DNA from 4 places in the Streptomyces sp. NPDC026500 genome. Region 2 is predicted to be linked to each of the others. Evidence: riboswitches for the same ligand, from Rfam matches in the RefSeq annotation. Region 2 holds a riboswitch; each other region holds the start of a gene.
The links. Region 2 has a riboswitch for cyclic di-AMP ahead of ACZ4N5_RS32860 (M23 family metallopeptidase). Riboswitches for the same ligand answer to the same signal wherever they lie in the genome.
Positions count from the first base shown of each region.

Region 1 (4,066 bases), on a different contig from region 2:
GCGGTGCCGCGCCGACGCTCGGCCCCTGCTTACGCCGAGGCCTTCGACAACAGCGTCAGTTCCTCGTCCGTCAGCACCAGGTCCGCGACCCCCAGCAGCGCCGGAAGCTGCTCCACCGTGCGCGCGGAGGCGATCGGCGCGGCGACCGTCGGCTGTGCGGCCAGCCAGGCGAGGGCGACCGTCGGCACCGCGACGCCGTGGGCCCCGGCGATCTCGTCGAGGGCGGCGAGGACCCGCGGCCCGCGTTCCGTGCCGAGGTGCTTGGCCGCGCCCGCCGCCCGGGGCGAGTCGACGGTCGTTCCCGGGCGGTACTTGCCGGTGAGGAAACCGGCGGCGAGTCCGAAGTAGGGGACGGCGGCCAGACCGGCCCGGGAGGCGACGTCCCGCAGGGCGCCCTCGTAGGTGTCGCGCGAGACCAGGTTGTACTGCGGCTGGAGCGCGACGTAGCGCGCGAGGCCCTCGCGGTCGGAGAACTCCAGGGACTCCCGGAGCCGCTCCGGCGAGATGTTGGAGGCGGCGATGTGCCGCACCTTGCCGGCCCTCACCAGTTCGTCGAGGGCGCCGATGATCTCGTCGACCGGCACCTCCGGCTTGTCGAAGTGCGTGTAGTAGAGGTCGATGTGGTCGGTGCCCAGACGGCGCAGCGACGCGTCGGCCGCGGCCTTGATGTTGGCACCGGACAGCCCGGGGTACGCGGGGTGCTGGCTGACCTTGGTGGCGACCACGATCTCCGCACGGTTGCCGCGGGTCTTCAGCCACTTGCCGATGATGGTCTCGGACTCGCCGCCCTCGTTGCCCTCGACCCACGCCGAGTAGGAGTCGGCGGTGTCGAGGAAGTTGCCGCCGGCGGCCGCGTAGGCGTCGAGCACGGCGAAGGACCGGGTCTCGTCGGCCGTCCAGCCGAAGACGTTGCCGCCGAGGGAGAGCGGGAAGACCTCGAGGTCGGACGAACCGAGCTTGCGAAGAGAAGTCATGTACGACGTCAACACCCGTGCCGGATGCATGTATTCCGCGCTCACTCCGGACGGGCCGGTGCGCGCAGGCGTCCGTATCCGCCTGACCGGCGGTCCTGACGTCGGGGGGGATGACGTCAGGGCCGCCGGAGATCGGGGAGGACATGCGTACGGCACGCGTCAGGGGTCACACCCGCCCGCGTCGGACGCCGTACGGCTCGTACGGCTCAGGAGCCCGTACGGATCAGGGGTTGAGGCCCTTGCTCTGGAGCCACGCCATCGGGTCGATGCCGGTGGCGGCGCCGCCGGGGTGCACTTCGAGGTGCAGGTGCGGCCCGGTGACGTTGCCCGTCGCGCCCACGCGTCCGATGACATCACCCGTGGCGACCTTCTGGCCCACGCTGACGCTGATCGACGACTGGTGGCAGAACCACAGCTCCGTACCGTCGTCGAGGGTGAGGATCGTGCGGTAGCCGTACGAACCCGCCCAGCCGGCCTCGGTGATGGTGCCGCTGTGGATCGCCTTGATGAGCGTGCCGGTGGGCGCCGCGAAGTCGAGGCCGGTGTGGTAGCCGGAGGACCACATGGAGCCGGCCTCGCCGAAGCGCGAGGTCAGGGTGTACGAGGAGGTCGGCAGCGAGTAGCTCTTGGCGAGCTCGGCGAGTCGCTCGGTCTCGGCCTTCGCCTTGGCCTCCTCCTCCGCCTTCTGCTTCGCGGCGGCGGCCTTGGCCTCCGCGTCGTCCTGTTGCTTGGCGGCGAGCGCGACGGCCTTCTTCGCGGCGGCGGCCTGGGCTGCCTGCTGCGTGGCGGTGTCGGCCTGGTTCTGCTGCGACTGGGCCTGCTGCATGATGCGGGAGCGCAGCGCCTCACCCGCGTCCGTGGCACCCTGCGCCGCGTCGGCGCTGGTCAGACCGGCATTGGTGAGCGGAGTCGTGGAGCCCTTGGGGGCGCTGGATCCACCGTCCGATATCAGGGCCTTGGCGGACTGGGTGACCGACGACAGGTCGGGCAGCGAGATCGAGACGGGCGGCTTGCCCGGCGCGGCGCTGGCGATGCCACCCGCGCCGACGGCGGCTATGACGCCTACGCCGAGAACCGTGGAGCTGCGGGCGAGTCCTCCGCCGCGCTGCTTGCCCGTGCGGTGCCGGCCGCGGACGGGAAGAACGGAATCCTCGGTGGGGTTCCACTCCTCCCAGGGGCCCTCGTCCTTGCCGTAGCCGAAGGTATGTGTGTCATTCGGCGCGAACGAGGTCGGCTGAGCGGGCCGGTCGGATGCCACGTGGGCGCACTCCTTTGCTTCCTTGCCGCCTACCGGGTTAGCTGACGGGTTCGGAGCAGGAAGGTCTCCTACGCGCGTATAGCCACCGTGTTCCCACGGCGGAATACGCTCGATTCACCCCAAGTTGATGGTTCCCCGGTTCCCTTGCGGGATTCGGCACGTGCGCACGGAGCCACCTCTTGTGACGGCTGTAACGACCGCGCTGCGTTATCGAACGTTAATAGACTCAGGCACCGAATTCCAAGCTGTTCGGGCTGATCATTAACGGCTTTTGGCCTGGACTTTGAGGTCATGAGCGGTGAAAAACGGGCGAGTTGACCCTATCCCGTCGACACGGATTCCCTTGACGGTATGTCAGATGTTATGCGGAGGGGAACGGTCCGATCACCGTTCGTGACCATGCCTGAAATGGCCGTACGTGTGGCACGCGAAGGACCTCCCGAGCTCTGCGGAGATCCCCTCAGCGAGCACCCGTCAAAAGCGCCGGACGGCGAGCAGCGCCATGTCGTCCGTCAAAGCGCCGCCCGTATGCCGGCGGACCGCCTCGGAGAGGGCGGTCAACAGCGCGTCGGGGCCGGGAAAGACCCGTCCGGCCAGCCACGCGGCCGGATCGTAGAACGTCCCGCGTGAATCGCGGGCCTCGGACAGCCCGTCCGTGTGCAGGAGCAGCATCGCCCCGCGCGCAAAGCGGCTCTGTACCGCCCGGTCGGGCCAGGTTCCCAGCTCGCTCATCCCGAGCGGCAGCGCGAAGGGCTCGGCGCCGAGCGTGACGAGCGTGCCGTCGGGATGCAGGAGCAGGGGCGGCGGATGGCCGCGGTTGACGATGCGGACGACGTCCTCGTCGCGCGGGATCTCCGCGAGGACGGCGGTGGTGAACTCCTCGAACGCGTCAGGGCTCTCGTGCAGGGTGCCCGGGCGCGTCAGCGCCCGCTCCAGGCGCCGTGCGACCGCCTCCAGTGTCGGCTCCTGCTCGGCCGCCTCCCGGAACGCGCCGACCACCACGGCGACGGCGGCCACCGCGGTCATCCCCTTCCCCCGTACGTCCCCGACGACCAGCCGCACGCCGTACGGGGAGTCCTGCACCGCGTACAGGTCACCGCCGATGAACGCGTCCTCCTGAGCCGCCTCGTAGCGGGCCGCGACATCGAGGCCGTCGATCCGCTCCGCGGGCTCGGGCAGCACGGCGCGCTGCGCGAACTCGGCGATCTCCCGGACGGAGGCGAGCCGTTCGTCACCGCGCCGGACGACGATGTTGAGGAGGACGGCGAGAATGGCGGCCGTCGCCACGGTGACCGTCTCGGTGACCGCGTCGACCTGAAGGACGATGCCGAGCAGAGAGTGGACCAGGAACACCGCGCCGACGGCGCCGACGCCGGCGAGGACGGTGCCACGCAGCGAGTAGAGGGGCGCGGCGACCAGGGGTGCGGCCGTGAAGAGGGGGGCCGCGGTGTAGTCACCCGGGGTGAAGTAGTCGTAGAAGATCCCGGCGACGACGAGCAGCGCGGGCAGGGTCCGGACGAAGGCGCGCGCGAAGGAGATCCTGCGGGAACCCGCTGCCGCCGGAGCGGGCAACGGGGCGTTCCTGGGCCCGCGGCCGCCGGACGACGGCCCGTCGGCCCGGTCATGGAGTTCTCCGGTCCGCTGCTCACCTCCTGGCTGCCCCACCCGTCCAGAAGACCCGGAGCTCCGACGGCGGGCGACCGGTGTGGCCCGACCGGGGGATGCCGCCGACTGCCGGAGGGAACCTCCCGGGAGAAGGGGCTGAGAGAAGGACCCAGCAGAAAGGGCCGGGTGGGAGGACGATCCCGGGAGAGAACCGGCCCCGGGACAAACA
Region 1 covers NZ_JBVHQB010000001.1:23,293-27,358, forward strand. Annotated here, with positions in the region: gene ACZ4N5_RS00075 (aldo/keto reductase) at 30-974, opposite strand; gene ACZ4N5_RS00080 (M23 family metallopeptidase) at 1,198-2,232, opposite strand; cyclic di-AMP (ydaO/yuaA leader) riboswitch at 2,245-2,401, opposite strand; gene ACZ4N5_RS00085 (PP2C family protein-serine/threonine phosphatase) at 2,707-3,804, opposite strand.
Region 1: linked by a shared signal. The riboswitch ahead of ACZ4N5_RS00080 (M23 family metallopeptidase) and the one ahead of ACZ4N5_RS32860 (M23 family metallopeptidase) in region 2 are both predicted to bind cyclic di-AMP.

Region 2 (4,066 bases):
TGGTCCCGTGGCCACGTGACCAGGGTGGCCCGTGATCCCGGGAACCCATGATCCCGTGGCCGCGTGACCGGAGCGGTCCCGTCTCAGGCCACCGACTCGATGCGCAGCTTGATGTCGTCCGGTGACAGGGTCCCCTTGGCCGCCACGTGATCGCCCGAGGACTCCCCGCGCAGCCGCCGTCCGATCCACGGGACCAGATATTCGCGGGCCCACTGGATGTTGTCGCGGCGCATTTCGAGCGTGCCGCGCGGCGGAAGGGGCGGCCAGGGCTGGTCCGGGTCGGCGGGCACATCGAGACCGAGTACCTGTCCGGCACGGAGCGCCACCCGGGTGTGCCCCTCGGGCGACAGGTGCAGCCGGTCTCCGTCCCAGGCGCGGCGGTCCTGGATCGTCTTCAGGGACCAGAGGTCGAGGACGGGACAGCCGTAGCGGTCCGCGACGGCCCGCACATGTCCGTTGTAGGTGGCGATCTTGCCGCGCAGATGCTTGAGCACGGGGACGCCGCGGGTGTCGAAGCCGGTCGTCACCATGACGGTGCCGACGGCGGAGGTGAGGTCGACGATCGCACGCTCGAAGCGCTCCGCGACCTCGTCGGGGTCGGTGCCGGGGCGGATGATGTCGTTGCCGCCCGCGCAGAACGAGACCAGGTCCGGGCCGAGTTCCTTGGCCCTCTGGAGCTGGGACTCGACGATCTGGTCGAGCAGTTTGCCGCGCACCGCGAGATTGGTGTAGTTGAAATCGCCCTCGGGTCGCCGGTCGGCGAGAAGTACCGCGAACCGGTCGGCCCAACCGACGAACGCCCCGTCGGGCCCAGGGTCGCCGACGCCCTCGGTGAAGCTGTCCCCCACCGCCACGTACGACCCGATCACTGATCTGTTGTCACTCTTCGAATCGTCTGCCACATCGACCCATGATTCACCTTCGGATGTGAGCTACGCGACCGTAGGGAAGGGTTGACGGACGGTGAGATAAGCCACTCGCCAAGCATTGGTCAACTCTGGAATAGGGCTCGGATCAAGGGTGTTGAAGCAGCGATCACCCCCATGCCGTGGAAATGGCGGGGAATCGCTCGGCGGGAGTCACATGCCTCGCTCAACCACGGTCACGTGCCCGGTGGCGGGAACCACCGAAGGCCGGACCCCGGGGATCATGGGGTCCGGCCTTCGGAGGCAGTCCTGCCGTCAGGAGCAGGGCAAGCGTCTGGAGCTCAGGGGAGGCGTCAGCCGACGGCGACACCGTGCGAGCGCAGGTACGCGACCGGGTCGACGTCGGAGCCGTAGTCCGGCGTGGTGCGGATCTCGAAGTGCAGGTGCGGTCCGGTGACGTTGCCGGTCGCGCCGGAGAGGCCGAGCTGCTGCCCCTCGGTCACGGTCTGTCCCGCCGAGACGGACAGGGACGACATGTGGGCGTACTGGGAGTACTTGCCGTCGGCGTGCTGGATGACGACCTGGTTGCCGTAGGCGCCGCCCCAACCCGCGGAGACGACGGTGCCCGCGGCGATGGACTTGATCGTGGTGCCGGTCGGGACCACGAAGTCCACGCCCGTGTGGTAGCCGCTGGACCACATGCTGCCCGCCACCTTGTAGCCGGTGCCGACGGTGCCGCCCTCGACAGGCAGGGTGTAGCCGGAACTGCTGCTGGTGGAAGCGCCGTTGGAGGCAGCGGTGCCGGTGGCCGGGGTCGCGTGGCCGGTCTTCGCCGCCGAGGTCGTCGTCCGGGTGGCCGAGTGGGCGCCGGCGAAGGCGGCCTTCTTGCCGAGCGACAGCTTCAGACCGGGGTGGATCAGCGACGGGTCGCTGCCGATGGCGGAGCGGTTGTCGGAGTAGATCTTCTTCCAGCCGCCGGTGACGTTCTGCTCGTCGGCGATCTTCGAGAGATAGTCGCCGGACCTCACCGCGTACGTCTTCGTCTTCGTCGTGGCGGACTTCTTGACGACGGGAGCGGTGGTCGCGGCCTTCTCGACGTGCTGCGTGACGGCCGTGGCCGGGGTCGCGGCGTGGGCGCCCGTGGCACCCAACAGAGGCAGCGCGAGCGCCGCGCCACCGGTTCCGGCCACGGCTATCGAGCGGGTGAAACGAAAGGACTTGGGACGGCGGTGCTTACCCTTCGCGGGCATGACGATTTCCTCTCCGGCGCCTGCGGGGTGAGCTGTCGGGTGCGGGCTGGAGATGCCCGGCCGCGCTGCTGCGCGGCTTTACCCCTAGCCTGTTCCGGAGACCGGATCAGGCACGGAACCTGTGGGTCCCCCGCTCCTGCCGTGTACGGGTGAGTGTGCGGATTCCGGGCGGCGGCAGGATTGGGCGTCCGTCCGGATTGAGGCAGAACGTAAGCGAGATGAGAGCGCGTCGACAACTATGTGCCTTATCTGCGCGCTCACCTTTCTTGATCCATGCGGGAATTGCCGTCACACTCTGTGGAATGACGATCTTTCGGACCGCTCAACTCGCCCGGAAATGCGTGCGGGTTGAGAAATGAGGACGGCAACGCATCGTCACGAATATGACGCTCCTCACGCGACTCGGCCCAGGGTGCTTTATTCCAGGGCCAGTTGGAATGAAGGCACCAATTCGGACAGAACCGCCAGATGCGACTTCGGCGGACAACCATCACATCAGGACCTCTGAGCCGGTAAGCGCACAAAACGGCATGCAGTAATGCCGCATCTCGGCATAATTCGCCCCGCCAGGACCGTGCGGTCGGAGGGTCGGCCGACCTCTCGTTAAATTCGAACATGCGTGCCCGTGGAGCAACGTCACCAAGGGTGTCCCGCCGTGTCCCGCCTGGGAGGTGACGCCTGTGGACAACTCATTGCCTCAGGAACCCATGTCGTATCGTCGAGAGCGCGAGCCGGACACAACTGCCGACGAGCGACGCCGAGTCCAGCCCGGCGACGCCGGCGGCCGAATGAGAGGAGCCCCCCGTGACGCAGCAGGTCCCGTCGACCGAGCCCGATCTCGGCGGAGTGCGCAACTTCCGCGACGTGGGTGGCCTACCCACCGCGGACGGCCGGCGAGTGCGTGACGGGCACCTGTTCCGCAGCGGCCACCTCGCCCACGCCACGGAGGAGGACGCCACGTTCCTCGCCTCCCTGGGACTCCACACGATCTTCGACTTCCGCAATGCCGCGGACCAGAAGCTGGAGGGCCCGGACGTCGAACTGCCGGGCGTACGGAACGTGAATCTTCCGCTGAGCGACCCGGCGGACGGCAGCGAGTTCTGGAAGATGGTCCGCGACGGCGATCTCGACCAGCTGCGCGCGATCCTCGGCGACGGCAAGGCCGCGAACCGGATGATCCGCTCCTACCGCACGATCATCAAGGAGCGCACGGCCGAGCACTCCCAGGTGCTGCACGCGCTGGCCGAGGACAGCGTGCCCGCGCTGATGCACTGCGCGGCCGGCAAGGACCGCGCCGGGCTGTCCATCGCCGTCACCCTCCTCGCCCTCGGCGTCGAGCGGGACGCGATCGTGGCCGACTACCTGGAGTCGAACGCCACGCACCGCCGCTACCGGGTGCACCGCAACAACACCTCGGCCTCCGCGTACTCCCCCGAGGTGATGGAACTGCTCAGCCCGCTCTTCGACGCACGTGCCGAGTACCTGACGGCCGCTTTCGAGACGATCGAGGAGACCTGGGGTAGCGTCGACGCCTACCTGGAGCAGGGGCTGGGGATGACGCCGGAGCTGCGGGAGCGCCTGCGCGAGCGGCTGCTGGCCTGAGCCGGGCGTCCGGCCCGCGGTTTCTACTGGTTCTGCGCGCCCAGCGTGAAGAGCAGGTAGATGAAGGCCGCGAAGAGGTGGCCGACGGCGACGTAGATGATCAGCCGCACCCACAGGGCGCGCGGGAACTTCTCCTCCATGGACCGGCGGCGGGGTTCTGTGGGTTCGGTCATGACGTCTCTCCCGAGGTGGGGTGGCCCGTCGCCGGGCCGAGGCACAGCGCGGCGACGGGACTCTGCAGCAGGGTGTGTACGAAGAGGAGCTCGGCTCCGTCGCGCTCGGCGGCGGCGATGCGGTGCGGGGTCAGCGAGTCGAAGTGGGCGCTGTCCCCGGGCGCGAGAACGTGCA
Region 2 covers NZ_JBVHQB010000022.1:118,184-122,249, reverse strand. Annotated here, with positions in the region: gene ACZ4N5_RS32865 (SGNH/GDSL hydrolase family protein) at 84-869, opposite strand; gene ACZ4N5_RS32860 (M23 family metallopeptidase) at 1,220-2,116, opposite strand; cyclic di-AMP (ydaO/yuaA leader) riboswitch at 2,119-2,278, opposite strand; gene ACZ4N5_RS32855 (tyrosine-protein phosphatase) at 2,921-3,718, shown strand; gene ACZ4N5_RS32850 (DUF6126 family protein) at 3,742-3,858, opposite strand; gene ACZ4N5_RS32845 (helix-turn-helix domain-containing protein) at 3,888-4,066, opposite strand, start outside.

Region 3 (4,066 bases), on a different contig from region 2:
CATCGGGACCGAGTCCTCGGGGTTGGACAGCACCCTGAGGTACGCCAGGACGTCCCGGACCTCCTTGCGCTCGTAGAAGCGGACGCCGCCGACGACCTTGTAGGGCAGGCCTACGCGGATGAAGACCTCTTCGAAGACACGGGACTGCGCGTTCGTACGGTAGAAGACCGCGACGTCGCCGGCCTTGGCCTCGCCCGCGTCGGTGAGACGGTCTATCTCGTCGGCGACGAACTGGGCCTCGTCGTGCTCGGTGTCCGCGACGTAGCCCGTGATGTTCGAGCCCGCGCCCGCGTTGGTCCACAGGTTCTTGGGGCGGCGGGACTCGTTGCGCTCGATGACCGCGTTGGCGGCGGACAGGATCGTCTGGGTGGAGCGGTAGTTCTGCTCCAGGAGGATCGTCGTCGCGTTCGGGTAGTCCTCCTCGAACTGGAGGATGTTGCGGATGGTCGCGCCGCGGAAGGCGTAGATCGACTGGTCCGCGTCACCCACGACGCACAGCTCGGCGGGGGGCAGGTCGAACTCGCTGGGCGGTACGTCCACGGGGTGCTCGGAGTTGCCCACGAGCTCCCGGACGAGCGCGTACTGCGCGTGGTTGGTGTCCTGGTACTCGTCGACCAGGACGTGCCGGAAGCGGCGGCGGTAGTGCTCGGCGACGTCCGGGAAGGCACGCAGCAGATTGACCGTGGTCATGATCAGGTCGTCGAAGTCGAGCGCGTTGGCCTCGCGCAGCCGCGACTGGTACATCGCGTACGCCTGGGCGAGGGTCTTCTCGAAGCCGTCGGTGGCCTGGGCCGCGAAGTCCTCCTCGTCGATCAGCTCGTTCTTCAGGTTCGAGATCTTGGCGCTGAACGACTTCGGCGGGAAACGCTTGGGGTCGAGGTCGAGATCACGGCAGACGAGCGCCATCAGACGCTTGGAGTCGGCGGCGTCGTAGATCGAGAACGACGAGGTGAATCCGAGCGTCTTGCTCTCGCGGCGGAGGATGCGGACACAGGCGCTGTGGAAGGTCATCACCCACATCGCGTTGGCGCGCGGGCCCACGAGCGCCTCGACGCGCTCCTTCATCTCGCCCGCGGCCTTGTTCGTGAAGGTGATCGCGAGGATCTGGCCGGGGTGGACATTGCGCTCGCCGAGCAGATGCGCGATCCGGTGGGTGAGCACCCGGGTCTTGCCGGAGCCGGCGCCGGCCACGATGAGCAGCGGCGAGGCGGAGTGCACCACGGCCGCGCGCTGGTTCTCGTTCAGTCCGTCCAGCAGGGCCGCCGGGTCCACGGCGGGGCGGGGCGCGCCGTCTCGGTAGTACGCGTCCCGGCTCGGCGGCATGTCGAACTTCCCGCCGAACAGATCGTCCGGAACCGGCTCCGGTACGTGATCGTCCTCGGGCGGCGGCGGGTGTTCGTCCTCGTGGGCCCCGGAGGGCTTGAGGTCCGCCAGGAAGCTGTCGTCAAAGAGGCTGCTCATCGCTCTCCGAGTCTAGGCCGCCCCACTGACAGCCCGCCGCCACCCCGAGAACTCGACCGGAACTCGTGACGCGAATCCCGGGCGGACGGGCGTCCGGCCACAACACCTCACCATCCGTGACCACACACCGCCGATCGGTCACCCCGGGCGAGGGATCGGACGGGCGGAGTCGGCATCGGCATCGGCGCCGCCATCGACGTCGATCGGCATCGACATCGACATCGGCCCGGAATCCGAACAGGCGACGGCACGTCGGCACGCCGGCAGCGATGCGCCACTCCCGAGCGAGCTGCCACCCCGTGCCCCGCGGGAGTCTCCGCCCCATGCCCACAGAAGCCGCTCAGAGCGGGAAGCCGTCGCCGCAGACGGGCGCCCCGCCGCCGCGAGAGCGGCGACGGGGCGGCGCGCCACCCCGCGAGGGAGCCGCGGCATGAAGGGCGCAGGTGCCCAATAGGGGCCGCATTGCGGATGGATCACCGCGAATGCATCACAGGAGACGGAGCACACGGGAATGGTCACGAAAATGTATCGGGCATATCGCACATCAACCTTCACACGGGCCACACCAGTTGGCTAGCGTGCCGGAAGGCCACTCGACCGCAACCGGCGAACCTCGCCGGGCCGGGCGGCCTCCGCCGAGTTCGGCACGCCCACGAGGCCGCCGGAGCCGGGGACCCACCGACCTTGGGGTGAATCGGTCCGACCGCCTTGTGCGCGGACCGTAGGGCAACCTTCCGGAACCACCCGCCCGAACCCGACAGCTAACTCGGTAGGCGGATGACGGAAGGAGTCGCCTCTCTTGGCGTCGCACCGCAAATGGCGTCCTACGGGTACGCGCATCGCAGGCATACGGACCCCGGCCCTCGCCACGGCGGCCCTCACCTCCGTGGCCCTGCTCTCCCAGACGGCGAACGCCGCCCCCTCGGCCGAGCCCAAACCCAGCATCGAAGAGGTCTCGAAGAAGGTCAACGACCTCTACCACCAGGCCGAGACGGCCACCGACAAGTACAACGCGACCAGGGAGAAGACCGCCAAGCAGCGGAAGCGCGTCGACACCCTGCTCGACGACGTCGCCCAGCGCACCGAGAAGCTCAACACCGCGCGCGAGGAGCTGGGTTCCTTCGCCGCGGCGCAGTACCGCACCGGGGCCGCGGCGCCCAGCACCGCGACACTGCTGCTCGCCGACAACCCGCAGGACTACTTCGACCAGACCCAGCTGATGAGCCGTCTGACGACCCGCCAGAAGGCGGCCGTGGACGACTACATCACGGAGCAGGCCGCCACCACCAAGAAGCGCGCGGAGGCCAGTCGGAGCCTGCAGTCGCTGACCGCCTCGCAGAACGCGCTCAGGACGTCCAAGGCCGCGGTGCAGCGCAAGCTCAGCGAGGCCCGCAGCCTGCTCTCGAAGCTCGACGCCGAGGAGAAGGCGCGGCTGGCGGCGATCGAGAAGAAGAAGCAGGAGCAGGCCACGGCCAAGGCGGCCGAGCTGGCACGGCAGCAGGCGGCCGCCGAGAAGGCCGCCCAGCAGCAGTCGTCGGGCACGACGACCGGATCGACGACCGGATCGACGACCGGTTCGACTGCCGGATCCGCGACGGGATCGACGGCCACGGACTCCTCGTACGCGACGAAGGCGGCCAAGGCGCTCTCCTTCGCCCGCGCGCAGATCGGCAAGCCGTACGTCTGGGGCGCCACCGGCCCGGACTCGTACGACTGCTCGGGCCTGACCCAGGCCGCCTGGAGGGCCGCCGGCGTCAGCCTTCCGCGCGTCACCTACGACCAGGTGAACGCGGGGACGACGGTCTCCCTCGCTGACGCCCAGCCCGGTGACCTGGTCTTCTTCTACAGCGACATCAGCCACGTCGGCCTCTACATCGGCAACGGCATGATGATCCACGCACCGAAGCCGGGAGCGTACGTCCGCGAGGAATCGATCTACTACGACGGCACCTCGGCGATCCACAGCGTGGTGCGCCCGGCGTAGACCGGGGCGCGAGCGCCCTTCGCGAGGCACGCGCGCGTGGAGCGGCTGAAGCCCCACGCGCGCGTGCCCCGCATTTCGTACCCCCCGCACGCGTGCCCGGTGTTTTCGTGCGCCCCACGCGCGTGCCCCGCCGGCAACCGGTGCGGAGATCCCTAGCATCGGGCGCATGCCAGACACACCGGACATGCCGGACACCGCTTCGTTCCGCGCCTGGTGGGCGGGGCGGTCGCCCGCCGCCGGGACCGCCGTCATGGCCACCGGCATCATCTCGATCGGGCTGCACCTGACCGGCTACGAGACCCTCTCCCGGATCGCGCTGGTCCTCGCGTCGCTCGCCTGGCTCGGGCTCGCCGCGGACTTCCTCGTCCGGCTGGTGGGCGACCGGGAGCAATGGATGCGGCAGGCCGGCACGCCGGCCGGGCTCAACGCGGTCGCGGCGACCACCGTGCTCGGCACCCGGATCTCCGAACTGGGGTGGCAGGGCCTCGCCGAGGCCCTGCTCGCACTGTCGGCGGCGCTCTGGCCGATCCTGCTCGTCGCCGTCGTACGGCACTGGCGGCGCCGTATGGCGGGAGAGGTGTTCCTCGTCTGCGTGGCCACGCAGGGGCTCTCGGTCCTCGG
Region 3 covers NZ_JBVHQB010000021.1:86,059-90,124, reverse strand. Annotated here, with positions in the region: gene pcrA (DNA helicase PcrA) at 1-1,461, opposite strand, end outside; cyclic di-AMP (ydaO/yuaA leader) riboswitch at 2,099-2,252, shown strand; gene ACZ4N5_RS31890 (C40 family peptidase) at 2,261-3,445, shown strand; gene ACZ4N5_RS31885 (tellurite resistance/C4-dicarboxylate transporter family protein) at 3,612-4,066, shown strand, end outside.
Region 3: linked by a shared signal. The riboswitch ahead of ACZ4N5_RS31890 (C40 family peptidase) and the one ahead of ACZ4N5_RS32860 (M23 family metallopeptidase) in region 2 are both predicted to bind cyclic di-AMP.

Region 4 (4,066 bases), on a different contig from region 2:
GGCGGCTTCGGTGGCCTCGATCTCCCACCCGGGGCTGTCCATGTCGAAGACGACGACGGGGAGGGCGCGGCCGAAGATCTCCGTGAGGAGGCCATCGGTGTGGAGGCGGCGGGCGAGGTCGATCACGGCGTCGTAGAAGTGGAGCCGGAGAAGGTCGGACTTGGCGTCCAGTTCGTCCTCCTCTTCCTCCGGCAGATCCATCGTGAGGAAGTCGTAGTCACCGTCGAACCAGATCCCCAGCCCCTTGACCTCCTCCACGTACAGCGGGCTTCCGGCAGGGTCTTCGGGGATGTTGCCCAGCATCTCGAAACCGTCCAGCAGCCACAGGGCGTAGTTCCAGCGGGCCTCGCCGGGGTCCTCCGGATAGGTCTCCAGCCCGTACTGGGTCTCGGTGTTGTAGCCGATGGCCACGTACGGGTGGCGCTCGTCGCCGTCGATCCGCCAGATCCGAAAGGAGAGGACGTAGATCTCGGACCGCAGAGGGTCCGGGAAGCGCCGGATGACGGCTTCGGCAGCGGTGCGCAGGTGTTGCCGGAACGGGGTCACCGTGCGCGATGGGCCAGGAAGCCACGCAGCGGGCTCAACAGGCATGTCTCTCCTCGGACTTGTCGGTGCTCGTCGCCGATGTCCGCCGCGGTGCGCGCCGTCACCGAGTCGGCCTGGCGCCGAGTCGGCCTGTGGCGGGGCGGTGTTGGGGTGTTGTGGTCGGTCGTGTGGGGGAAAGTCGGTGTGGGCGGAAGCGGACCTTGCGTGATCCGAAGCGGTCGCAACGCGCTTACCACCGTACGGTGAACGGCGTTGCTGACGGGATACCGGACGTCGTCCGGTTCACGCCGGGCCGATGAGTCGTTCGATCCGTATTCTTCGGATCATGGCCGCTCCGACTGCATATTCACTCATCGCCACTGACCTGGACGGAACGCTGCTGCGCGGCGACGACACTCTCTCCGACCGGTCCCGGGCCGCGTTGGCGAAGGTGACCCAGGCGGGTGCCCAGCATCTCGTGGTGACGGGCCGCCCCGCACCGCGCGTGCGACCGCTCCTCGATGAACTCGGCGGTGAGGGACTGGCGGTGTGCGGGCAGGGGGCGCAGCTGTACGACGCCGGGGCGGACCGCATGCTGTGGTCGGTGACCCTGGACAGGGAACTGGCGGAGACGGCACTCGGCAAGATCGAGGCGGAGGTCGGGCTGCTGTACGCGGCGGTCGACCAGGACGGCGTGGACGGTCTGACGCTCATCGAGCCGGGGTATGTGATGCCGCATCCGACCCTGCCGGCGGTGCGGGTGCCGCGTCGGGACGACCTCTGGACGGAGCCGATCAGCAAGGTGTTGCTCCGTCACCCGTCGCTGTCGGACGACGAGTTGGCGTCGGCGGCGCGGGGAGTGGTCGGTTCACTCGCGACGGTCACCATGTCCGGGCCCGGCACCGTCGAACTCCAGCCATGCGGGGTGACCAAGGCGACGGGACTCGCTCTCGCGGCCGCGCACCTCGGTCTCACCCCAGCCGCGACGCTCGCCTTCGGTGACATGCCCAACGACATCCCGATGTTCGACTGGGCCGCCCGCGGTGTGGCGATGGCCAACGCCCACCCGGAACTGAAGGCGGTGGCCGACGAGGTCACCCTGTCGAACGAGGACGACGGAATCGCGGTGGTCCTGGAGCGCCTCTTCGGCTTCTAGCAGTGGCAACGCACCCGCCGGCGGCACCGAGAAGGTGCCGCCGGCGGGTGAGGGTGAAGCCGAGGGTGCGATCAGTAGGCGCCGTTGACGTTGTCGATGGAGCCGTAGGTCTTGGCCGCGTAGTTGCAGGCCGCGGTGATGTTCGCGACCGGGTCGTAGATGTTCATCGACGTTCCGGCGACGTGGAAGGCCTGGAACGTGGGGTCGATGACCTGGAGCAGGCCCTTGGAGGGGATGCCCGCGGCGGCGTTGGAGTCCCAGTTGTTGATGGCGTTGGGGTTGCCGGAGGACTCGCGCATCACGTTGCGGTAGATGCCGTCGTAGCTGCCCGGTATGCCCGCCTTGGCCATGACGTCAAGGGACTGCTTGATCCAGCCGTCGAGGTTGTTGGCGTAGGTCTTGACGGAGGCCTGGGTGGCGGTGGCCACCTTGGACTTGGCGACAGCCGGGGTCGCCTTCGCCGTCGTGCGCACGACCGTCGACTTCAGCTTCTTCGTGCCCACGGTCAGCTTCAGACCCGGACGGATCAGGGCGGGGTTGTCGCCGATGACCGCGCGGTTCGCCGTGTACAGCTTCTTCCAGCCACCGCTCTCGGGGTGCTTCTGTGCCACCTTGGAGAGGGTGTCGCCCGCGACCACCTTGTAGGTGATGAGCTGCACGTTGGGGATGACCGCGGTGTGGGCGGCCTTCGTGAGCTGGGGGGCCTGCGCCGGGGTCGCGGCGTGGGCGCCGGTCGCGCTCACGAGCGGGAGGGCAAGGGCGATGCCGCCAGTTCCGGCGGCGATCATGCCCCGGGTGATGACGTTGGTCTTCGTGCGGCGGTGCTTGCCTCGTACGGGCATGACGACTGTCCTCTCCGACGCCTGCGAGGTGAGCTGTCGGGTTCGGGCGGGAGATGCCCGGCCGCGTTTTGGGCGCGGCTTCACCCCTAGCCGGTCCGGTGTGTCCGGATCGGCGGCTTACCTGTGGTTCCCCCGCTCCTGCCGTGCGTGGGTGGGTGGGTTTCCGGGCGGCGGCAGGATTCGGCGATCCGCCCGGGATCGACGAGAACGTATGCGAGAGCACATGTCCGGAACAAGACCAGATTTGGCTGCGAAGATCGCTTTCGCCTGGTTAGGGCACGGGGAAAAAGTCCGATTGCGCCGGAATTGGATCCTCAACTTGCCTTTGGCAAAGGGGTTGGTCGAGAGGTGGCGCGAGGTGGCGTACCGGCTCGCTGGTGACCCAATTCACGAGACCAAGGGTCATCAAGGCGGCATGCAAGGCAATTCGGGCATTGCGCTTGCGGCGGCAGGGGGGTGACAAGCCTCCGCAGGACGCCGAGCGGCCCCTCCCGCAGCGAGATTCGCGGCGCGGGACACGTAGGGGAGCGCGGCAGGTCCGGGGCCGGAGCGGGGGTAGGACGGCGGCCGAGCCGGGCGGACGCGGGGCCGAGCCCGGCGATTCGGAGCGGGCTGCAGCGAGCGCGGGCCGAGCCGGGTGGTCGCGGATCGCGTCTTGGTGAGCACAGGGCGAAGTGCGGTCCGTGGCACCGGTGTTCGGCGTCCGGGCGGCATGTCGGTGTCGGGACGCCGCGCGGACCGGCGCCGGGGCGCGCGGTGTGCGGGGGCCCGGCCGACAGGGCTTACGGGGGTGAACTCCCGCCCCCGTAAGCCCTGTCGGTCGGGCCCTTTCAGCCGGCTGTGCGCGGGATTCGCTTCTCCCAGGTTCGGTGGAAGACGACCTCGTCGCCGTCCTTGCAGACGACCTCGTCGGTCGTGATGAAGTCCCGTGCGTCGCAGGTGATGGCGGAGACCGTCTCGACGCGGGCGTCCCACGGCAGGTCCGGGCGGTGCAGCCGGATCGACCAGGTCGAGCGGGCGCGGGCGGACAGCGGGTCCGACTCGTCGATCGTGTACGTCTCCCGCGCGTCCTCCGTGCATTCGAGGCCGTCGGGGTACACGCGGGTGCCGCCGTGGCCCGGGTCCACCTCCAGGCGCCAGGTGCCCGCGGCCACGTCACGCAGGACCAGGCGTTCCGGGCGGGGCTCGTCCAGGGTCGCGGAGACGGTCACGCCGAGGGGTTCGGACTCCTCCGGTTCCCCGAAGGTGATCGAGGGGTCCGACTCCCTTGCCCGTACGGGGAGTTCCAGGGTGCTGCCGATCGGGTCCAGGGTGAAGCCCGCCTCCGAGCCAGGCTGGGGCCAGATCCACGGCCAGTACGCGGAGGAGACGCCCAGGCGGATGCGGTGGCCCGCCGGGAACGCGTAGCCGATGCCGTTCAGGTCGAACACCACGTTCTCCGTAGTACCCGGTTTCCACGGAACGGCCTGGTCGCGGCCTTGGCGCGCTGACAGGTTCAGGGCGCCCCGGGTGACGAGCGTGGACGCTCCGTCCGGGGCGACGT
Region 4 covers NZ_JBVHQB010000016.1:174,391-178,456, forward strand. Annotated here, with positions in the region: gene ACZ4N5_RS27595 (hypothetical protein) at 1-591, opposite strand, end outside; gene ACZ4N5_RS27600 (HAD family hydrolase) at 872-1,681, shown strand; gene ACZ4N5_RS27605 (transglycosylase SLT domain-containing protein) at 1,753-2,523, opposite strand; cyclic di-AMP (ydaO/yuaA leader) riboswitch at 2,527-2,687, opposite strand; gene ACZ4N5_RS27610 (CocE/NonD family hydrolase) at 3,354-4,066, opposite strand, start outside.
Region 4: linked by a shared signal. The riboswitch ahead of ACZ4N5_RS27605 (transglycosylase SLT domain-containing protein) and the one ahead of ACZ4N5_RS32860 (M23 family metallopeptidase) in region 2 are both predicted to bind cyclic di-AMP.